DNA from 3 places in the Streptomyces sp. NPDC050287 genome. Region 1 is predicted to be linked to each of the others. Evidence: riboswitches for the same ligand, from Rfam matches in the RefSeq annotation. Region 1 holds a riboswitch; each other region holds the start of a gene.
What was found. Region 1 has a riboswitch for cobalamin ahead of ACIBK3_RS09590 (ribonucleoside-diphosphate reductase subunit alpha). Riboswitches for the same ligand answer to the same signal wherever they lie in the genome.
Positions count from the first base shown of each region.

Region 1 (7,016 bases):
GCAGACGACGCCGAGCTCGAAGGGATCGAATCCGTCGAGGAGGACGGCCACCACGTTCTTCAACATGCTGCCAGTGTGCCTCGGAACTGGCAGTAAATCGAGGGTGTGCGGCAGTCCTGCCACTGTCGGTAAGGAGTATCCGGCGTGACAGTGGTGTCATGACTACCGCGCAGACAGAAGGACTGACCGGAATGCTCACCGTCCTCGGGATCCTCGTCCTCCTGGCCCTCCCGTCAGTGATCGGCATCGTGCGCGACCGGCGCATCGACCGTCAGATCAGGGAGGCCCAGGGGGCCCGTGAGGCCTACGGGGCTCAGAAGTCCTCGTCCAGGTCCACGGTGCCCTCCACCGCGACCTGGTACGCCGACGGACGCCGCTCGAAGAAGTTGGTCAGCTCCTGAACCCCCTGCAGCTCCATGAAGGAGAAGGGGTTCTCGGAGCCGTACACCGGGGCGAAGCCGAGGCGTGTCAGGCGCTGGTCGGCCACGCACTGGAGGTACTGCCGCATCGAGTCGGTGTTCATGCCCGGGAGGCCGTCACCGCACAGGTCGCGCGCGAACTGCAGCTCGGCCTCGACGGCTTCCCTCAGCATGTCGGTGACCTGCTGCTGAAGCCGGTCGTCGAACAGCTCCGGCTCCTCCTTGCGGACGGTGTCGACCACGTCGAACGCGAAGCTCATGTGCATGGTCTCGTCGCGGAACACCCAGTTGGTGCCGGTCGCCAGGCCGTGCAGGAGACCCCGGCCGCGGAACCAGTAGACGTACGCGAAGGCGCCGTAGAAGAACAGGCCCTCGATGCACGCGGCGAAGCAGATCAGGTTGAGCAGGAAGCGACGGCGGTCGCCCTGGGTCTCCAGCCGGTCGAGCTTCTCGACCTCGTTGATCCACCGGAAGCAGAACTCGGCCTTCGCGCGGATGGAGGGGATGTTCTCCACGGCGTCGAAGGCCGCGGCCCTGTCCTCGGGATCGGGGAGATAGGTGTCCAGGAGCGTCAGGTAGAACTGGACGTGGACGGCCTCCTCGAAGAGCTGGCGCGACAGGTACAGCCGCGCCTCCGGGGAGTTGATGTGCTTGTAGAGGGTCAGCACCAGGTTGTTCGCGACGATCGAGTCGCCCGTCGCGAAGAACGCCACCAGGCGTCCGATCAGGTGCTGTTCGGCCGGTGTGAGCTTGGCGAGGTCGGTGACGTCCGAGTGGAGGTCGACCTCCTCCACGGTCCAGGTGTTCTTGATGGCGTCCCGGTAGCGCTCGTAGAAGTCCGGGTAGCGCATGGGGCGGAGGGTGAGTTCGAAGCCCGGGTCGAGGAGGTGGGTATTACGGCTGGTCATCACTGGCAGGCCTCGCAGGACTCGGGGTTTTCCAGGGAGCAGGCGACGGCATCGGGGTCTGCCGCCTGTGGCACGGGGACAGTTGCCTGTGCCGCGCGGGCGATGCGGGTCGCCGGGCGCGAGCGCAGGTAGTACGTCGTCTTCAGGCCCTGCTTCCAGGCGTACGCGTACATCGAGGAGAGCTTGCCGATGGTCGGTGTCTGGAGGAACAGGTTCAGCGACTGGGACTGGTCGAGGAACGGGGTCCGGGCGGCGGCCATGTCGATCAGGCCGCGCTGCGGGATCTCCCAGGCCGTGCGGTACAGGGCGCGGAGGTCCTCGGGGATCCAGGTGAACGCCTGCACCGAGCCGTTCGCCTCGCGCAGCGCCTCGCGGGTGCGGGCGTCCCAGACACCGAGCCGCTTGAGGTCCTTCACCAGGTACGAGTTGACCTGGAGGAACTCACCGGACAGGGTCTCGCGCTTGAACAGGTTGGAGACCTGCGGCTCGATGCACTCGTACACGCCCGCGATCGACGCGATGGTGGCCGTGGGCGCGATGGCGAGCAGGAGCGCGTTGCGCATGCCCGTCGTGGCGATACGGGCCCGCAGTGCCGCCCAGCGCTCCGGCCAGGCGAGTTCGGTGTCGTAGTGGTCGGGGTGCAGGACACCCTGGGCGGTACGGGTCTTCTCCCAGGCCGGCAGCGGGCCGTTGCGCTCGGCGAGGTCCGCGGAGGCCTCGTACGCGGCGAGCATGACGCGCTCGGCGATGCGGGTGGACAGCCGGCGGGCCTCGGGCGAGTCGAAGGGCAGGCGCAGCTGGAAGAAGACGTCCTGCAGGCCCATCACGCCCAGGCCCACCGGTCGCCACCTGGCGTTGGAGCGGCCCGCCTGCTCGGTCGGGTAGAAGTTGATGTCGACGACCCGGTCGAGGAAGGTGACGGCGGTGCGGACGGTCTCGTCCAGCCGGTCCCAGTCGATGTCTTCGCGGGCCGGGTCCACGAAGGCGCCCAGGTTCACCGAACCCAGGTTGCAGACCGCCGTCTCCCCGTCGTCCGTGACCTCCAGGATCTCTGTGCAGAGGTTGGAGGAGTGGACGACGTGACCCGGCTCGGCCGTCTGGTTGGCGGTGCGGTTCGCGGCGTCCTTGAAGGTCATCCAGCCGTTGCCGGTCTGGGCGAGGGTGCGCATCATGCGGCCGTAGAGATCACGGGCGGGCAGGGTCCGGCGTGCGAGCCCCGCCGCCTCCGCCGCGCGGTAGGCCGCGTCGAACTCCTCGCCCCACAGGTCGACGAGTTCCGGCACGTCGGCGGGGGAGAACAGCGACCACTGCTCGTCGGCGTCGACCCGGCGCATGAACTCGTCCGGGACCCAGTGCGCGAGGTTCAGGTTGTGCGTACGACGGGCGTCCTCGCCGGTGTTGTCGCGCAGCTCCAGGAACTCCTCGATGTCCGAGTGCCAGGTCTCCAGGTAGACCGCCGCCGCGCCCTTGCGCCGGCCGCCCTGGTTCACGGCGGCGACGGAGGCGTCCAGGGTCTTCAGGAACGGGACGATGCCGTTGGAGTGCCCGTTGGTGCCCCGGATCAGCGAACCGCGGGCCCGGATGCGCGAGTAGGCGATCCCGATGCCGCCGGCGTGCTTGGAGAGACGGGCCACCTGCTGGTAGCGCTCGTAGATGGAGTCCAGTTCGTCCTTCGGGGAGTCGAGGAGATAGCAGGACGACATCTGGGGGTGGCGGGTGCCGGAGTTGAAGAGGGTGGGGGAGGAGGGCAGGTAGTCGAGGCGGCTCATGAGCCGGTAGAGCGCGGCGACTTCGTCCACCGCCCGGCCGGAGTCGTCCTCGGCGAGGCCGCAGGCCACCCGGAGCATGAAGTACTGGGGCGTCTCGATGACCTTGCGGGTGATCGGGTGCCGGAGCAGATAGCGGCCGTACAGGGTGCGCAGGCCGAAGTAGCCGAAGCGGTCGTCGGCCGCCGGGTCGACCAGCGCGTCGAGACGGCCCGCGTGGAGGCGCACGAACTCGGCGGTGCGGTCGGCGATGAGCCCTTCCCGGTGCCCCACGGCGACGGACTCGGTGAACGACGTGACGCCCTGGGAGGCGGCCTCGGCGGTGATGCCGAGCGTCAACAGCCGGGCGGCCAGCCGGGAGTAGGCGGGGTCCTCGGAGATGAGGCCGGCGGCTGCCTCCGTGGCCAGCTCGCGCAGCTCCACAGCGACATCCGGCACGGCCCCCGGCGCGGACCGGCCGCGCAGCGCGGCGGCGGCGACCCGGCCGGGGTCGGCGTCGGGAAGATCGGCGGTCAGCTCGGTCAGATTCCGCAGCAACGCGGTCCCGGGACCGTCGGGTTCCGCCGGAGTCGTCGCTGTCGCCGGATCGGCTGGCGCGATGGTCACGTGGGGCTCTCCCTCGCTCGCAGGGGGCCTCAGGAAGGGCAGGGGGCAGCACACGAGCGCACACGGCGTCGCGTCCACCGGCCCACTCCACGAGGCCCGGACGTCAAGGCACCCGGGCCGGATGGCCGGGCGCACTGTCGGCAGGTCCTCGGACTGACTCTCATGTGGGCATAAGCGCGCATGAGTACACCGTTGCGGGACAGTTCCGGATTCGCACCGGATTCCCCTGCGACGACAGCGAGCATGAGCATACATCTTGTGTCGCGTGAAGGAACCACCCCCATATGTTGTGTCGCGCCGGTTTCACAGCGTCAACCCGTAGCTGAGGAGAGTGATGTCGTCGAGCTCCGGGACCGGGTTCCAGTCGCGTTCCGGGACGCGGACGAAGCCCAGACGTTCGTAGATGCGGTGGGCGGAGTGCATGGTGCGCTGGGTCGACAGGACGACGGCGGTACAGCCGGTCGTGCCCCGGGCGCGGTCGACGCACGCGCGTACGAGGGCCTCTCCGGCGCCCCGGCCGCGGGCCTCGCGGGCGACGGCGAGCATGCGGATCTCCGCCTCGCCGGGGCGGGCTATGTCGGCCATGGGGCCGCCGGACGGCACGAAGGTGACGCCGCCGAGGAGGTGGTCGCCCTGCATGGCCACGAGTACGTCCGCGGCGGCGGCCCGCTTGGCCACGTCCCTGAGTTCGCCGAGGTACGAGTCGCTCTCACCGAAGTCGAGGAGGCCGTCCTGGAGATAGGCCTGGGCGGTGATCTCGCCGAGGGCGTCGTACTCGGTGGGTGTCACTCGCCGGATACGGATGTCCATGCGGGGAGTGTGCACGACGGGTACGACAACGGGCCGCCGGTTTTCCACCGACGGCCCGTTCTCCGGTACGACTCTCTCTTCCGTACGACTCAGTGCGCGCTGCCGGCCGTCGCCGGCGGGAGCTCCACCTGGACGCCCGGGTCGCCCGCGTCGGCCGTGTAGTCCGCCGGCGACGTCTCGTCGATGCCTTCGGGGGCCTTCAGGGCCTTCAGGACGAAGGTCAGGACCACCGTCACCACCACGTTCATCACGAACGCCGTGAGGCCGATGTAGCCGATCTCGCCGATGCCGGGGATCTCCTTCGCGGAGCCGCCGAAGTGCTTCTGCGTCGGCGAGGCGACTCCGTACGCGGCGAGAGTGCCGTAGACCATGCCGACCGCCCAGCCGGCGAGCAGGGCCCAGCGATGGAACCAGCGGGTGAACAGGCCGCCGACCAGGGCCGGGAACGTCTGCAGGATCCAGATGCCGCCCAAGAGCTGGAAGTTGATGGCGACCGTCTTGTCCATGGTCAGGACGAAGGCCAGCGCGCCGACCTTCACCAGCAGGGACACGAGCTTGGAGACCCTCGTCTCCTCCTTCGGCGTGGCGTCCGGCTTGATGAAGTCCTTGTAGATGTTCCGGGTGAAGAGGTTCGCGGCCGCGATCGACATGATCGCCGCCGGAACCAGCGCGCCGATGCCGATGGCGGCGAAGGCCACCCCCGCGAACCAGTCCGGGAACATGTCCTCGAACAGCTGCGGGATCGCCAACTGCCCGTTGCTCACCTTGATCCCGGCCGCGATCGCCATGAAGCCCAGCAGCGCCAGCAGGCCCAGCATCAGCGAGTACAGCGGCAGGATCGTGGTGTTGCGGCGGATCACCTCACGGCTGCGGGACGACAACGTGGCCGTGATCGAGTGCGGGTACATGAAGAGTGCCAGCGCGGAGCCCAACGCCAGCGTGGCGTAGGTCCATTGACCGGCCTCGGCCGGGGCGAGCGCGCCGCGCGGCTTGCCCGTCGCCGGGTTGGTCTGGCTGAACGCCTCGCCCGCCTTGGCGAAGATGTCGTCGAACCCGCCCAGTTTGATCGGGATGTAGATGATCGCCACCGCGATGACGATGTAGATCAGCGTGTCCTTCACGAAGGCGATGAGCGCCGGGGCGCGCAGACCGGACGAGTACGTGTACGCCGCCAGCACGCCGAAGGCGATCAGCAGCGGCAGGTCCTTGACGAACCAGTTGGTGTCCTCGCCGCCGCCGACGCCCATCACGTCCAGCACGGCCTGGATGCCGACCAGTTGGAGCGCGATGTACGGCATGGTGGCGAGGATGCCGGTGACGGCGACCGCCAGCGACAGCCCCTTCGAGCCGAACCGGCCGCGCACGAAGTCCGAGGTGGTCACGTATCCGTGCTTGTGGGACACCGACCACAGCCGGGGCAGGAAGGTGAAGATCAGCGGGTAGACGAGGATGGTGTACGGCACCGCGAAGAAGCCGGACGCGCCCGCCGCGTAGATCGCCGCCGGTACGGCGACGAAGGTGTACGCCGTGTACAGGTCGCCGCCCAGCAGGAACCAGGTGATCCAGGTGCCGAACGACCGGCCGCCCAGGCCCCACTCGTCGAGGCTGTGCTCGTTGTCGGCCCTGCGCCAGCGTGCGGCCAGGAAGCCCAGGATCGTGACGGCCAGGAAGAAGAAGATGAAGACGCCGAGTGCGACGCCGTTGACGCCGTCGTTCACTTCGACGCACCGCCCTTCTTCGAGGAACGGCCGCGCTGGTCACGCTGCCACAGCTGGTACGCGGTCATCGTCAGCGCGGTGGAGATCAGCACCCACGCCATCTGGTACCAGTAGAAGAACGGGATGCCGATGAACGCCGGGTCGGTCTTGGCGTACGAACCGACCCACAGCATCGCCACGAACGGAGCGATCAGGCAGAGCGCGATGACCACGCGCACGGGTGTCACCGTCGGCGGTCTCACTTCGGGCGTGTCTGACATACGGCGGCTCCGTCCCCTCGCTGATCACCGGTGTAATGCGCAGGCAATGTAGGTCACGGCGTCCCGGGTGCGGAACCCCTCGTCCGCATATCGGTATGTGTCGGTTCCGTGTCCATCGCGAGGGGCGGGTTCAGCGGCAACGGAAGCCCTGCCGCGGTCAGTCGACCGGCCTGGTCGACCGGCCTCTTCAGCCTGGCCACGCTGTGTTGACCCGGGGGATGACCCCCGGACCCCCAGCCGGTCCGCCCCTCAACCCGGTCTGGTCGACCGGCCTAGTCGACCGGCCTCTTCAGCCTGGCCACGAACTTGTACCGGTCCCCCCGGTACACCGAGCGCACCCACTCCACCGGCTGTTCCTTCCGGTCCAGCGAGTGCCGGGAAAGCATCAGCATCGGCAGGCCGACGTCGGTGCCGAGCAGGCCGGCCTCGCGGGGGGTGGCCAGTGAGGTCTCGATGGTCTCCTCGGCCTCGGCGAGATGGACGTCGTACACCTCGGCGAGCGCGGTGTAGAGGGAGGTGTACTTGACCA
Region 1 covers NZ_JBITIY010000002.1:929,710-936,725, forward strand. Annotated here, with positions in the region: gene ACIBK3_RS09580 (GlxA family transcriptional regulator) at 1-66, opposite strand, end outside; gene ACIBK3_RS09585 (ribonucleotide-diphosphate reductase subunit beta) at 314-1,327, opposite strand; gene ACIBK3_RS09590 (ribonucleoside-diphosphate reductase subunit alpha) at 1,327-3,699, opposite strand; cobalamin riboswitch at 3,821-3,993, opposite strand; gene ACIBK3_RS09595 (GNAT family N-acetyltransferase) at 4,003-4,509, opposite strand; gene mctP (monocarboxylate uptake permease MctP) at 4,599-6,227, opposite strand; gene ACIBK3_RS09605 (DUF3311 domain-containing protein) at 6,224-6,487, opposite strand; gene ACIBK3_RS09610 (GntR family transcriptional regulator) at 6,760-7,016, opposite strand, start outside.

Region 2 (7,016 bases), on a different contig from region 1:
CACGTTGACGAGACCACGCGTCGGCGAACCGGACGGACCGGCCGGGACGTAACCGCCGTCCAGCGCCTTGAGGATGTGGTCGATCTCGTCGGTGGTCTTCTCCAGGCGAGGGACGACCTCGTCGCAGGCGAACTCCAGCACCGCGACCGCCTCGGGGAGTTCGGTGCCGACCACGTCCCTGATGAGCGCGCGGCTCTCGGCCGCCACCCACCCCCGCGTCTCCATGCCCTCCGCGATCCGCCGGCACAGCTGCTCCAGCAGATCGACGGCGTCGGCGGCCGAGCGCGCGGGCCCGTCCACCAGCTCCGTCAACTCCACCGGGACCTTGACCGGCGCCCCCGGCTCGGCGAGCAACTCCTTCTCGCTGAGCCCGAAATGGGCCGCCAGGCAAGCCCGCAGTCCCGGCAGGGCGTTCGCCTGCCCGCCCCACACCTGCGAGGCCCGCAGCACGGCGAGCACCAGGTTCACCCGCGGCTCTCCGACCGGACCGCCGCCCAGGATGTGCAGCCCGTCCCGGATCTGCACGTCCTTGATCTCACACAGATACCCGTCGATGTGCATCACGAACTCGTCGAACGCTTCGTCGTCCGGCTGGTCGTCGACATGCAGGTCGTGGTGCAGCTCGGCCGCCTTCACCAGCGTCCAGATCTGCGCCCGCACCGCCGGGGCCTTGGTGGGGTCCAGGTCGGAGACGAGCGCGTACTCGTCGAGCAGCTGCTCCAGCTTGGCCAGGTCGCCGTAGGTGTCGGCGCGGGCCATCGGCGGCACCAGGTGGTCGACGACGGTGGCGTGCCCGCGCCGCTTGGCCTGGGTGCCCTCGCCGGGGTCGTTGACGATGAACGGGTAGACCAGGGGGAGTTCCCCGAGCACGGCGTCGGGAGCGCAGCCCCCGCTGAGCCCGAGGCCCTTGCCGGGGAGCCACTCCATCGTGCCGTGCTTGCCCATGTGCACGATCGCGTCGGCGCCGAACGAGTTCTCGAGCCAGCGGTACGCCGCCATGTAGTGGTGGGACGGCGGCATGTCCGGGTCGTGGTAGATCGCGATCGGGTTCTCGCCGAAGCCGCGCGGCGGCTGGATCATCACGACGACGTTCCCGAACTGCAGGGAGGCCAGCACGATGTCGTCCCCGTCGACGTACAGGGAGCCCGGCGGTTCGCCCCACGCCTCCAGCATGCCGTCCCTGAGCTCCGGGTCGAGCTTGTCGAACCAGGCCCGGTAGTCGGCGAGCGGCACCCGGGCGGGCGCCGCCGCCAGCTGCTCCTCGGTGAGCCACTCGACGTCGTGGCCACCGGCGTTGATGAGCCGGTGGATCAGCTCGTCCCCGTTGTCGGGGTGCCCCTCGACGACGTATCCGGCGTCCCGGAGCGCGTCCAGCACCCGTACCGCGGACACGGGCGTGTCCAGGCCGACCGCGTTGCCGACGCGCGAGTGCTTGGTCGGATAGGCGGTGAAGACGAGCGCCAGCTTCTTCTCGCCGTTCGGCTTGTGCTTCAACCGGGCGTGCCGTACGGCGATCCCGGCGACCCGCGCGGCCCGCTCCGGGTCGGCGACGTACACCGGAACATCGTCGGGACCCTGCTCCTTGAACGAGAACGGCACGGTGATCAGCCGCCCGTCGAACTCCGGGATCGCGACCTGCATCGCCGCGTCCATGGGGGAGAGGGCGGCGTCGGACCCCTCCCAGGCGCTCTTCGAGGACGTCAGGCACAGACCTTGCAGCACAGGGACGTCGAGGTCGGCGAGCGCACCGATGTCCCAGGCCTCCTCGTCCCCGCCCGCCGACGCCTGTGAGGCGTGGGTGCCGCCTGCGGCGAGGACGGTGGCGACGAGGGTGTCTGCCCTGGACAGAAGCTCATAGAGTCGCGCGTCCGCGCCGCGGAGCGAACCGCAGTACACGGGAAGGGCGTTGGCGCCCCGCGCCTCGACGGCGTCGCACAGCGTGTCCACGAAGGCGGTGTTGCCGCTGAGCTCATGAGCCCGGTAGAAGAGCACGCCGACCGTGGGGCGGCCCTCGACGAAGGGACGCTCCCCGTGCACGCCGAACTCGGGCATCTTCTGCGGCTCGACGAACCCCTCGCCCGTCAGCAGCACCGTGTCGGAGAGGAACCGCGCGAGCTCGGTCAGGTTCTCCGGGCCGCCCTCGACGAGGTACCTGAGCGCCTCGGCCACCACACCGGCGGGCACGGACGACTCGGCCATCAACTCCGCGTCGGGCACGGTCTCCCCGCCGAGCAGCACCGTGGGGATCCCCGACGCCTTCAGGGCGGCCAGCCCGTCCTCCCAGGCCCGCTTGCCGCCGAGCAGGCGTACGACGGCGATGTCCGCGCCCTCGACGAGAGAGGGCAGCTCCTCCGTGACATCCACCCGGGTCGGATTGCCGATCCGGTACGAGGCACCGGTAGCGGCCCGGGCCGCCAGCAGGTCCGTGTCGGCGGTCGACAACAACAACACTGTGCTCATGCGGGCGCTCCCGGTGGAATGAAAGGCAGTCCTTGCGGCGCGCCGGACTCGATGAGCCGCCACAGCGCGTCCGTGTCCGCGTGCTGTTCGATCAGGTCGCCGAGCCGGTCGAGCTGCTCCTCGCGCAGCGCGGCGAATGAGGTGTCGGGCGCCGGTACGAAACGGCGGCCCGCGGCGAGGGCCACCTCGCGCAGGAAGGCCCGCCGGAAGCCGTCCGACTCCAGCGAACCGTGCCAGTGGGTGCCCCAGGTCTGGCCGATCCGGCAGCCGTCCAGGAAGGGTTCCCCACCGCTGATCTCGGCGACCCCGTGATGGATCTCGTACCCCTCGACCCGCTCCCCGAGGGCCTCACCGGCCGGCCTCGTCAGGGTCTTCTCGCGGGCGAACCGCACCCGCACGGGCAGCACACCGAGCCCGTCGACATGGCCCCGCCGGCTCTCGACCTCGTCCTCGATGTGCTCGCCGAGGACCTGGAAGCCACCGCAGATGCCGAGGACGGGCCGGTCTTCGGCGACCCTGCGTTCGATGGCCTCCGCCAGCCCGCGCTCCCGCAGCCACTCCAGCGCACGAACCGTTCCCCGAGTCCCCGGGATGACGACGAGGTCGGCGTCCGCCAGCTCCTCCGCCCGGTCCACGAACCGCACGACGACACCCGGCTCGGCGGCCAGCGCGTCCACGTCGGTGAAGTTGGACATCAGGGGGACCGCGCAGACGGCGATCCTCAGGACGTCCTCACCGACGGGCGGCGCCACGTTCGACTCCCGGACCGTGCCCCGCAGGGAGACCCGCAGCCCGTCCTCCTCATCGATCCCGAGCCCGTGTCGGAAGGGCAGGACGCCGTACGTGTGCCGCCCGGTGAGCGCGTGCAGCATGTCGAGCCCGGGTTCGAGCAGCGAGACGTCCCCGCGGAACTTGTTGACGAGGAACCCGGCGACGAGGGCCTGATCCTCGGGCGAGAGCAGTGCGACGGTCCCGAAGAAGGAGGCGAAGACGCCCCCGCGGTCGATGTCGCCGACCACCAGGACGGGCAGCCCGGCGTTCCGGGCGATGCCCATGTTGACGATGTCGGTCCGCCGCAGATTGATCTCGGCGGGAGAACCGGCCCCCTCACAGATCACCGCGTCATACGTGCCCCGCAACTCGGCGAGACAGTCGAGCACGGTCCCCAGCAGCTTCTGCTGCCGCCCGCCGTGATAGCCGCGCGCACTGAGCTCCCCGACCGGCTTCCCGAGCAGCACGACCTGACTGCTCTGCTCACCGCCCGGCTTGAGCAGCACGGGGTTCATCAGCGCGGTCGGCTCGATGCGGCAGGCCTGCGCCTGCATGGCCTGGGCCCGCCCGATCTCGGCCCCTTCCCTCGTCACGAACGAATTGAGGGACATGTTCTGCGCCTTGAAGGGCGCGACCTTCACCCCCTGCCGCACCAGCCACCGGCAGATCCCCGCGGTGACGACACTCTTGCCGGCGTCGGAGGTGGTACCGGCGACCAGAAGACCACCACTCATCGGATACGCCCCCTGGTGAGAAACCGCCCGGCGACACTGACGCCGAGAGCCAGCAGACCGACGTGCCGGGACAGCCGCACGGCCCGCTCGATGTCGTGCGCGACCACGGCACGCCCCTCTCCGTTGAGCACGGGCCGATGCTCGACCCGCCCCGCATAGGACAGGGTCCCGCCGAGCCGCACCCCGAGCGCCCCGGCGAACGACGCCTCCACAGGCCCGGCGTTGGGACTCGGATGCTTCCCGGCATCGGTCCGCCAGGCGCGTACGGCTCCCCGCGGATTCGGACCCGCCAGCATGGCCAGTACGGCGGTCAGCCGTGCCCCCGGCCACCCCACCAGGTCGTCCGTCCGTGCCGAGGCCCACCCGAACCGCCGGTACCTGTGCGACCTGTGCCCGACCATGGCGTCCAGGGTGTTGACGGCCCGGAACCCGAGCAGCCCGGGCACACCGCCCAAGGCCCCCCACACCAGCGCCCCGACCACCGCGTCGGAGGTGTTCTCGGCGACGGACTCCACGACGGCCCGCGCGATCCCGTCGGCGTCCAGCGCCTGCGGATCCCGCCCGCACAGATGCGGCAGCCGCGCCCGCGCCCCCTCGACGTCCCCCGCCTCCAGCGCGCGCCCGATGGCCCTGGCCTCCCGCGCGAGTGAAGTCCCGCCGACGACGGCCCAGGTGGCGGCGCCGGTCAGCGCGACGGAAGCGGCAGGGGAGGTACGTACGGAACGAGCGGTCAAAGCTCCGAGCGCCGTGACCCCACCGGCGCACACAACGGCGTACAGCGCGCCCCACCCCCGGTGGTCACGCCACAGCACCCGCTCCACGGCACCCGCGGCACGTCCGAACACGGCGACCGGATGTCCACGGCGGGGATCGCCGAGGAGCAGGTCACCGAGGAGGCCGGCGACGGCGCCGTACGCGAAAACGCGATCGGCACGCATGGACTCAGCCGACCGCTGTCACAGACAGGGAGGAGCTGATCAACCTCGAACGGCAGCCGAGCATGGCGATATGTCCTCACTCAGGGTGTCCACGCCCTGGTTCGACGAGACCGGCGGTGAGAGTTCCTGGCTCCCGGGGCTTTCTACCCCGGTGACAGTGGCGGGACCGCGCCGGATTCTCACCGGCTTCCTCTCCTGCCGCCGTACATGGCCCCGGCAGTCCACCACGGGGTTGGAAGGGCCGTCAACTTGCCGTTGACCTGCGAAGGGAGAGTGTGCTGAGGCCCACACGCGAGCGGTCACAACCGTCACAACGCACGTGGGGTGCGGGACGGCGATCCGTCCCGCACCCCACGCGTTGTCCGGGTGCCGCAGGTCAGGCGACGATCAGTGAGATCCCGTACGCCACCGCCGCCGCGCACGCGGCGAAGCACGCGTAGGCGCCGGTGACCGCGAGGGCGGCGGAGCCGCCCTGGGCCGCGGCCCGCTCCCGGCGGGACAGGCCCATGATGCCGAGGGTGAACAGGGCCACGAGTGCCACGGTGACCACGAGGCTGACGCCGAAGACGGAGCCGAGTGCCGCCCAGTCGATCTTCATCCTGTTGCTTCCTTAGACGGTGGTCGCGGCCGGCGGGGCCGCGGGGTCGGCGGTGGTGACGGCTCCGGCGGGCGCCGGGATGGTGGCCGTGAGGTCCTCGGCGACGGACCCCGCCGGGGGCGGGGTGACCGCGGCGATCGCGGCGGTCACCACACCGGCCGGCTCCGCGGTCTCGCGGGCGTCGGGCTCGGTGACGACGTTGGTGTGGTCGACGACCTCCCGGCGGGAGAGCTTCCAGATGGCCGCGCTGGAGGCGATCAGGAAGACGGCGACCAGGGCGGTGCCGACGTCCCCGATGCCGGTCACGTACTCGGCGAGCGCGCCGACCAGGGCCGCGGCCGGCAGGGTCAGACCCCACGCCACGAACATCCGGGTGGCAGTCGACCAGCGCACGACCCCGCCCTTGCGGCCGAGGCCCGCGCCCATCACCGAACCGGAGACGGAGTGCGTGGTGGAGAGGGAGAAGCCGAGGTGGGAGGAGGCCAGGATGACCGTGGCCGCGCTGGTCTGGGCGGCGAAGCCCTGCTGCGGCTGAAGGTCCGTCAGGCCCTTGCCCATGGTGCGGATGATGCGCCAGCCGCCGAGGTAGGTGCCGAGCGCGATGGCGAGACCCGCGGAGAGGATGACCCAGGTGGGCGGGTCGGAGTCGGGGGCGACGACGCCGCCGGCGACCAGGGCGAGGGTGATGATGCCCATCGTCTTCTGGGCGTCGTTCGTGCCGTGGGCGAGCGAGACCAGGCCGGCCGAGGCGATCTGACCCGCGCGGTAGCCCTTCTCCGCCGCCTTGCCGTCGGCCTTCTTGCCGAGCGTGTAGGACAGGCGGGTGGCGAGCATCGCGGCGACGCCCGCGACGACCGGTGCCGCGATCGCGGGGAGCAGGACCTTGGTGACCAGCACGTCACCATGGACCGCGCTCATACCGGCGGAGGCGATGGTGGCCCCGATCAGACCGCCCATCAGGGCGTGCGAGGAACTGGAGGGCAGGCCCACCAGCCAGGTCACGAGGTTCCAGAGGATCGCGCCGACCAGGGCGGCGAAGATGACCTCGGGACGTATGCCGGTCTCGTCGACGAGACCTTTGGAGATCGTGTTGGCGACCTCCACGGAGAGGAAGGCACCCACAAGGTTCAGCACGGCGGACATGGCCACCGCGACCTTGGGCTTGAGCGCACCGGTCGAGATGGTCGTGGCCATCGCGTTGGCGGTGTCGTGGAAACCGTTCGTGAAATCGAACGCAAGCGCGGTTACCACCACGATCGCGAGGATCAGCGAGAAGTTTTCCATTTACCCAGGCAATCGTTCGAGGTCATTGGCCGGACGAACGTAGGTAACCTGGATGAACGGAAGATGAACTGAAGCAGGCCGCACGGTGTCCGGCGATGCTGATTTCCGCACCGCCGAACCCAGCCCGGTCCCCGTGGCCCCGTGCGACCCTGGCGCCCCTTGGCTATACGCCTCTGGCGAACGCCCTCAGCCGGCTGAGGGACCCGTTGAAGAGATTCTGGTCACCCGGCA
Region 2 covers NZ_JBITIY010000001.1:63,329-70,344, reverse strand. Annotated here, with positions in the region: gene cobN (cobaltochelatase subunit CobN) at 1-2,460, opposite strand, end outside; gene ACIBK3_RS00340 (cobyric acid synthase) at 2,457-3,965, opposite strand; gene ACIBK3_RS00335 (cobalamin biosynthesis protein) at 3,962-4,903, opposite strand; cobalamin riboswitch at 5,003-5,145, opposite strand; gene ACIBK3_RS00330 (hypothetical protein) at 5,280-5,501, opposite strand; gene ACIBK3_RS00325 (anion permease) at 5,514-6,785, opposite strand; gene ACIBK3_RS00320 (lysozyme) at 6,949-7,016, opposite strand, start outside.
Region 2: another riboswitch for cobalamin. It lies ahead of ACIBK3_RS00335 (cobalamin biosynthesis protein); the one in region 1 lies ahead of ACIBK3_RS09590 (ribonucleoside-diphosphate reductase subunit alpha).

Region 3 (7,016 bases), on a different contig from region 1:
AACCGGTGGCGCTGTGCACGAGGTTGGCGTTGTAGAGGAGGAGGCGGTTGTACTTGTGCGGCACACGTACGTCCTCCTCGAAGGCGTCCGGCGCGACGAACCGGGTACCGAGCGCGTCGACGAGGTTGTTGTGCGGGGCCTGTACGACATTGCCGCCGAGCCGTCCGCCGGGCAGGGCCTGCCGGTAGAAACTGGTCCCGCAATCCTTGGGCACGCCCGGATTGAGATACAGGACGGCGGCGTACCGGCACAGCGAGCGCGAGTCGGTGTGCGGCCGGGGTGTGCTCTCCCCCTCCCCCACGACCTGCACGCAGTTGTGGTTGAGGGTCCCTCCGCCAGGGGCCTCCTGCACCCACAGCTTCCCGGCCCCGGTCGCCTTGCGCACCGCCCGCTCCACCCGCGCCAGTTGCCCGGGGTCGAGCCCCGGCATCGCTCGCAGCCCCGGCCAGGCCTCCGGCTTGTGCGGATACCCCTGGACCCAGTCGTCCTTGCCGAGACAGCCGTCCCGTACGGCGTCGACGTCCGGCAGTACGTCGTCGATCACCCAGTAGTCGCGGCCCTTGGTGGGCTTGCGGTAGGGGAGGAGGGGAAGCGTGCCGGCAGCCCTCGCCGGTACCTGCGCGCGCCGCTGTGACATGGACATGCAGCGAATCTAGGCCCGGGGCGCGTCAGGACTCTCCCGCGATTTCCTCCGGAAGTCCCCGCGAGCCGGTCAACGTTCGGTCAACGGGGAGGGGCGCCTACCGGAGCCGGCCTCGGCCGCCGACCCGAGACTTTGCCAAATCAAAAGGTTTCTTGACCGCCCCCTTCCGTACTCCTGTCCGTCAGGCCCGCAAACCGGCGGGCCCTCGACCGGGCAGGAGGCATGGTGCGCTTTTCGCGGAACGCGATGGGAACTCTGTTCGTGGGCGGTGCCCTCACGCTGACCCTGGGGGCGCTCGCCTACCCGTCGATGCTCGGTCTCAGCACCGTATCCAGCGCCCAGGACAGAGTCATCGCCCAGACGCAGTGGGGGCCGTTGACCGAGCAGGACCGGGACTTCGTGGTCAAGGTGCGCGCGGCGGGACTGTGGGAGTACCCGGTGGGGCAGATGGGGCTGAACAAGGGGACTTCCAAGGCCGTACTGACGGCTTCCGAGCACCTGGTCGACGGACACGCCGGGCTGGACGACGCCTGCCGGAAGATCGCACCGATGCTCAACGTCACGCTGCCCAACGTGGCCAGCCCGCAGCAGGTCGGCTTCGTCAACCAGCTCAACTCGGACCCGAAGGGCACCCAGTTCGACTCGGACTTCGCCAACATCCTGCGGGTGACGCACGGTTCGATCTTCAACACGATCGCGAAGATCCGGTCCACGACGAAGAACAGCATGGTGCGGCTGCTGGCCGACAAGGCCAACGTCACCGTCCTGGACCACATGACGGTCATGGAGAAGACCGGCCTGGTCAACTTCGACCAGGCCCTCTTCACCCAGACCACCCCGCCGAAGCTGCCCAGCGACCAGCTGACGCCGCCCGCGCCGCAGGCCGGCGAGCCGATGGTCGTGCTCACCCCGCCGGCGAACAGCACGGAGACCCCGCTGGCGATCCCGTCCAACCCGTCGGCGGGCTGAGGCCCGGCGCTCCCTGGCGGTTCACCGGCCGGTTCCGGCCACCTCTACGCGAGCCACACCGTGGTGTCCGGCCCGAGCAGCGCACCCCCGTCCGCCAGGGGTGCGCTGCTCAGCAGCACATCCCCGGGCGGCAGCGGTACGGCCGCGCCGGACATGTTCGTGACGCAGCGCCAGCCGTCGTGGCGGGCGAAGTCCACCACCCCGGGCGGGCTGTCGTCCGCCCAGGTCAGCGACTCCCCCTCCTGCAGCTTGCGGCGCAGGCGCAGGGCCGTGCGGTAGAACTCCAGGGTCGAGCCCTCGGCCCCGTCCTGCGCCTCGACGGCGTACCGCGCGAAGCTCTCCGGCTGCGGCAGCCAGGCGCCGGCCGCCCCGAAGCCGTACGACGGTCCCGTCGTCGTCCACGGCAGCGGTACCCGGCATCCGTCGCGGCCCTTGCGGACGCGGCCCGTCTGTTCCCAGATCGGGTCCTGCAGCACCTCGACGGGCAGGTCGGCCACCTCGGGCAGGCCGAGTTCCTCGCCCTGGTAGACGTACGAGGATCCGGGCAGCGCCAGCATCAGCAGCGTGGCCGCCCGGGCCCGCCGCAGGCCCGCCGTCTCGTCGATCGCGGGGGCGTGACCGCCGGACAGGAGCCAGGCGTTGGAGTCGGTGCCGGGCGGGAGCATCAGGCGGGAGGCGTGGCGGACGACGTCGTGGTTGGACAGGACCCAGGTGGCGGAGGCGCCGGCCGTCCGGGCGGTGGCCAGGGAGTCGGTGATGACCTCGCGGAGGGCGTCCGCGTCCCAATCCGCCTGGAGGTATTCGAAGTTGAAGGCCTGGCCGAGTTCGTCCGGGCGGGCGTACAGCGCGCGGCGGGCACCGGGGACCCAGGCCTCGGCGACGGCCATGCGGGGCGGACGGTAGGCGTCGAGGATCTTGCGCCAGTCGCGGTAGATCTCATGGACCTCGTCGCGGTCGTAGAAGGGGTGGGTGCCGGGCGGGAAGCCGGGGAGCGCGTCCTCCGCGCTGAGTTCGGGGGCGCCGAGGTCCCGGAGGGGTTCGCTGAGGTCCTTGGCCAGGGCGTGGGCGACGTCGACGCGGAAGCCGTCGACACCCCGGTCGGACCAGAAGCGCAGGGTGGTGCGGAAGTCGGCGCGGACCTCCTCGTTGGCCCAGTCGAGGTCGGGCTGCTGGGGGGCGAACAGGTGGAGGTACCACTGCCCGTCCGGGACCCGCTGCCAGGCGCTGCCGCCGAAGACGGACTGCCAGTCGGTGGGCGGGAGTTCGCCGTGCGCGCCCCGGCCGTCGCGGAAGACGTACCGGTCGCGGGCCGGGGAGCCGGGGCCGGCGGCCAGGGCCTCCTGGAACCAGGCATGCTGGTGGGAGGTGTGGTTGGGGACCAGGTCGACGATCACCTTCAGGCCCAGGCGGTGGGCCTCGGCGGCCATCACCTCGAAGTCGTCGAGGGTGCCCAGGCGCGGGTCGACGTCCCGGTAGTCGGCGACGTCGTAGCCGCCGTCGGCGAGTTCGGAGGGGTAGAAGGGGCTGAGCCACAGGGCGTCGACACCGAGGGCGGCGAGGTGATTCAGCCGCCGGGTGACGCCCTTCAGGTCCCCGAGGCCGTCGCCGTCGGCGTCGGCGAAGCTGCGGGGGTAGATCTGGTACACGACGGCCTGCCGCCACCAGTTGGGGTCCTTGGAGGAGAGGTCGGGGGAGGAGGGGTCGGGTCGGTGGGGAACGGGGTCGGTCACGCGGTCTCCCTCGGGGCGGCGTCGGACAGCACTCAGGTACCTGTCCCCATTGTCGGGAAAGCGAACTCGAACGCTGTCCGGAGCACTTCATTCCTTGTGTGGCGGAATTGTGTTGACGGCTCGAAGTGCCTCTGAATTGCCGCAGGTTGACAGCTTGCGAAGGGCGATCCACGATGTGCGAACACCCGTGACTCATGTGACCAATGAGTCAAGTGTTTCTCAGTTCTCTTACCCCGATGGGATCCGCATGTCCATAGCCAGACGTGTCACCGCGCGCCGCCTGCTGGGGACGGGGGCCGCGGCGCTCGTCCTCTGCGCCGCCTCCGCGACCACCGCTTCCAGCGCCTGGGCGACCGGCACTCCCGGTGGCGACGGCTGGAAGTCCGGCGGCGCCTACAAGCCCGGCACCGGCCCGGGCACGGAGACCGGAACCGACCGCTGCCAGTTCTCCCTGGACGGCACCGGCTTCTTCGACTCGGTCAAGGTCGACGACCAGACGCTGAAGCCCACCGACGACGGCAAGGTCCACATCAAGGTCCGCACCGCCGGTGACGCCACCACCTGCACCGCCTCCCTCGCCTCGTACCTCGCCCACGGCTCCACCTTCAACACCTCCGGCGAGCAGGTCTTCGTCGACTTCGACACGGTGACCGTGAAGCCGGGTCAGACCGAGTCCCTCGACATCGCGGTGCCGGACGCGGGCTGCTTCGCGCAGGTCGACCTCTACCGGGGCGCGGTCAAGTTCGACGGCAGGCTCGACGCCAAGGACGGTTTCGTCCACGGCGACGTGCCCATCGGCCCGGACCGTCCGGTCATCAAGGACAAGCTGATCGCGGGCTGGAACGGCGGTACGAAGGACTGCGCGACGACCCCGCCGCCGCAGACGCCGTCCACCCCGGCGCCGACCCCGTCGACTCCCGAGTCCACGGAGCCGTCCAAGCCGGCCGAGGAGACGACGCCGCCGGCCACCGAGGCCCCGACTCCGACTCCGCCGGCCTCGACGGACACCCCGACCCCGTCGGCCTCCGAGTCCACCACCGCCCCGGCCACCGTGCCGAACGGCGGCGGCGACGACCTCGCGGAGACCGGCGCCAACAGCGCCACGGGCCCGATCGCGATCGGCGCGGCGGTGCTGCTGGCGGGCGGCGCGGGCATGGTCGTGCTGACGCGACGCCGGAAGGCGACGCGCTCGTAGCCACACGGTGGTAGCCACGAGCCCGTAGTCATGCGGTCGTAGTCGCGCGCCCGTAGTCATGCGGCGACAGGCGCACGCGGTCGGTACGCGGTGGTGGTCGAGAGGTCGTAGCCGGGCTCGCCTCTCGACCACCACCGCGTCGCGTTGCGTTGCGGAAGGCGTCTCAGCCGTCCGCCGCGCAGTGCTTGAGCAGCGCGGCGATGTCCGCGTCCACCACCCGGTAGCGCACGATCCGGCCCTCCTTCTCGCCCTCCACGACCCCGGCCGCCCGCAGCAGCCTGAGCGCCTGCGACACCGCCGGGTCGTTCATCCCGGTCGCGATCGCCAGGTCGGACACGGCCAGGGGCCCCGTCCGGTGCAACGCCAGCAGCAGCGCCAGCCGCTTCGGGTCGGCGAGCAGCGAGAATCGGTCGGACCAGGCACGGACATGGCCGGGTTCACCGATCGCGGCGATGGCGTCGCACACCCGGTGCCCGTCTATGGTGCGGCGGTCCGCTCGGTCCGCCGGAACGAGATGCATGGCGCCATCCTCGCAGGCGGGATTCTGTGATCTTCGATACCTGCCCAGATATGCAGCTATGCAGGAAACCCCTTACGCCCCTACGGTGGACCCGCCGTGGTGCTCGGGAAGTCGGTGGGAAACCGACGCGGCCCTCGCCACTGTGATCGGGGAGTTCGAGCACCGCCGTCCCGCCAGGGACAGCCACTGGCCGCCGCGAGGGGGCCGGGAAGGCAGGGGCGCGAACGTACGACCCTCCCCCACTCTCGGCTTCGCTCGAGTGGGAGGTACCCCCAAGCCAGGAGACCGGCCACGGCATCTCACGAGTTGATCCACGAGGTGCTGGAGCGTGACCGAATGACCCTGCCCGACCCTGCCCGGACGTCCGTCCCCGCCCCGGCGTCCGTCCCCGCCCCGGCGTCCTTCAAGTGGCGCCGGGAGGACACCCTCAGGACCGCGGGCCTGATGGCGGTGATCCTCGCCCTGCACGTCGTCGCCTTCGGAATCCTGTTCCTCCTCGTCGTCCCCGCCCACTACGAGGTCGGCAACAAGGCCTTCGGCATCGGACTCGGCATCACCGCCTACACCCTCGGTATGCGGCACGCCTTCGACGCCGACCACATCGCCGCGATCGACAACACCACCCGCAAGCTGATGGCCGACGGCAAGCGCCCGGTGTCGGTGGGCTTCTGGTTCGCCCTCGGCCACTCCAGCGTGGTGGTGGTCCTCGCCCTGCTGATCGCGGGCGGCACCCAGCTCGCCGGCAAGGTCATGAACGAGGACTCCGGCACCCACCAGGTGCTCGGCTTCCTCGGTACGACGATCTCCGGCGCGTTCCTCTACCTCATCGCCGCCCTCAATCTGGTCGCCCTGCTGGGCATCCTGAAGGTGTTCAAGGCGATGCGGGCGGGGTCGTACGACGAGCGGGAGCTCGAACAGCACCTGGACTCCCGCGGGTTCATGAACCGCGTCCTCGGCCGCCTCACCAGGTCCATCAGCCGCCCCGGCCAGATGTACCCGCTGGGCTTCCTGTTCGGCCTCGGCTTCGACACGGCCACCGAGGTCACGCTGATGGTGATGGCGGGCTCGGGCGCGGCGGCCGGCCTGCCCTGGTACGCGATCCTCTCCCTGCCCCTCCTCTTCGCCGCCGGCATGAGCCTGTTCGACACCCTCGACGGCACATTCATGAACTTCGCCTACCAGTGGGCGTTCTCCAACCCGGTCCGCAAGGTCTTCTACAACCTCACGATCACCGGCCTGTCCATCGCCGTCGCCTTCTTCATCGGCACCATCGAGCTGGTCGGCGTCCTCCACGACAAACTCGCCCTCGGTGACGCGGTCACCACCTGGATCGCCGACATCAACCTCGACAGCGTCGGCTACGTCATCGTCGGCCTGTTCGTGGTGGTGTGGGCGGCGGCCATCACGTACTGGCGCCTGGCGAAGGTGGAACAGCGGTGGACGATACGCCCGGCCGCCGACACACGCTGACGCCGACGGCAGCGGTCCGGAGGCTTCGCTGGTCGCACCCGCATCTCAAGATGCAGCAGGACAGACCCGAGTGCACGATGAGGAAAGTGCACTCTCTGGAGGTGATTGAGAATGCGACGAGCATTCGCCACCGCAGCAGCCGTGCTTCTCCCCCTCGGCCTTGCAGGAGGCCCGGCCGTGGCGGCACCACAAAGCACTCCATCGTCTGCGACCGCCACAGTGACCAGCACCCAGTCCGCCTACAACCCGGAACTCCCAGCGATCCGAGGGCCGCAGGACGTATGCGGCATCACCAAGCACCGGCCGCCACTTCAGCGCGGATCGTCCGGGTCAGCCGTCCGGCAAGCGCAGTGCTATCTGAATCAGGCCATAGACGCCGGCCTGCGCGAGACCGGGTTCTTCGGCCGGGCCACTCGTCGCGCGACGATAGCCTTCCAGCAGTGCGCCCGAATCTTCGACGACGGACGCGGCCGCATCGGGTCCCAGACC
Region 3 covers NZ_JBITIY010000007.1:251,550-258,565, reverse strand. Annotated here, with positions in the region: gene ACIBK3_RS26350 (DUF6445 family protein) at 1-643, opposite strand, end outside; gene ACIBK3_RS26345 (DUF4142 domain-containing protein) at 890-1,612, shown strand; gene ACIBK3_RS26340 (glycoside hydrolase family 13 protein) at 1,657-3,342, opposite strand; gene ACIBK3_RS26335 (LAETG motif-containing sortase-dependent surface protein) at 3,590-4,537, shown strand; gene ACIBK3_RS26330 (ArsR/SmtB family transcription factor) at 4,701-5,057, opposite strand; cobalamin riboswitch at 5,138-5,366, shown strand; gene ACIBK3_RS26325 (HoxN/HupN/NixA family nickel/cobalt transporter) at 5,394-6,527, shown strand; gene ACIBK3_RS26320 (peptidoglycan-binding protein) at 6,747-7,016, shown strand, end outside.
Region 3: another riboswitch for cobalamin. It lies ahead of ACIBK3_RS26325 (HoxN/HupN/NixA family nickel/cobalt transporter); the one in region 1 lies ahead of ACIBK3_RS09590 (ribonucleoside-diphosphate reductase subunit alpha).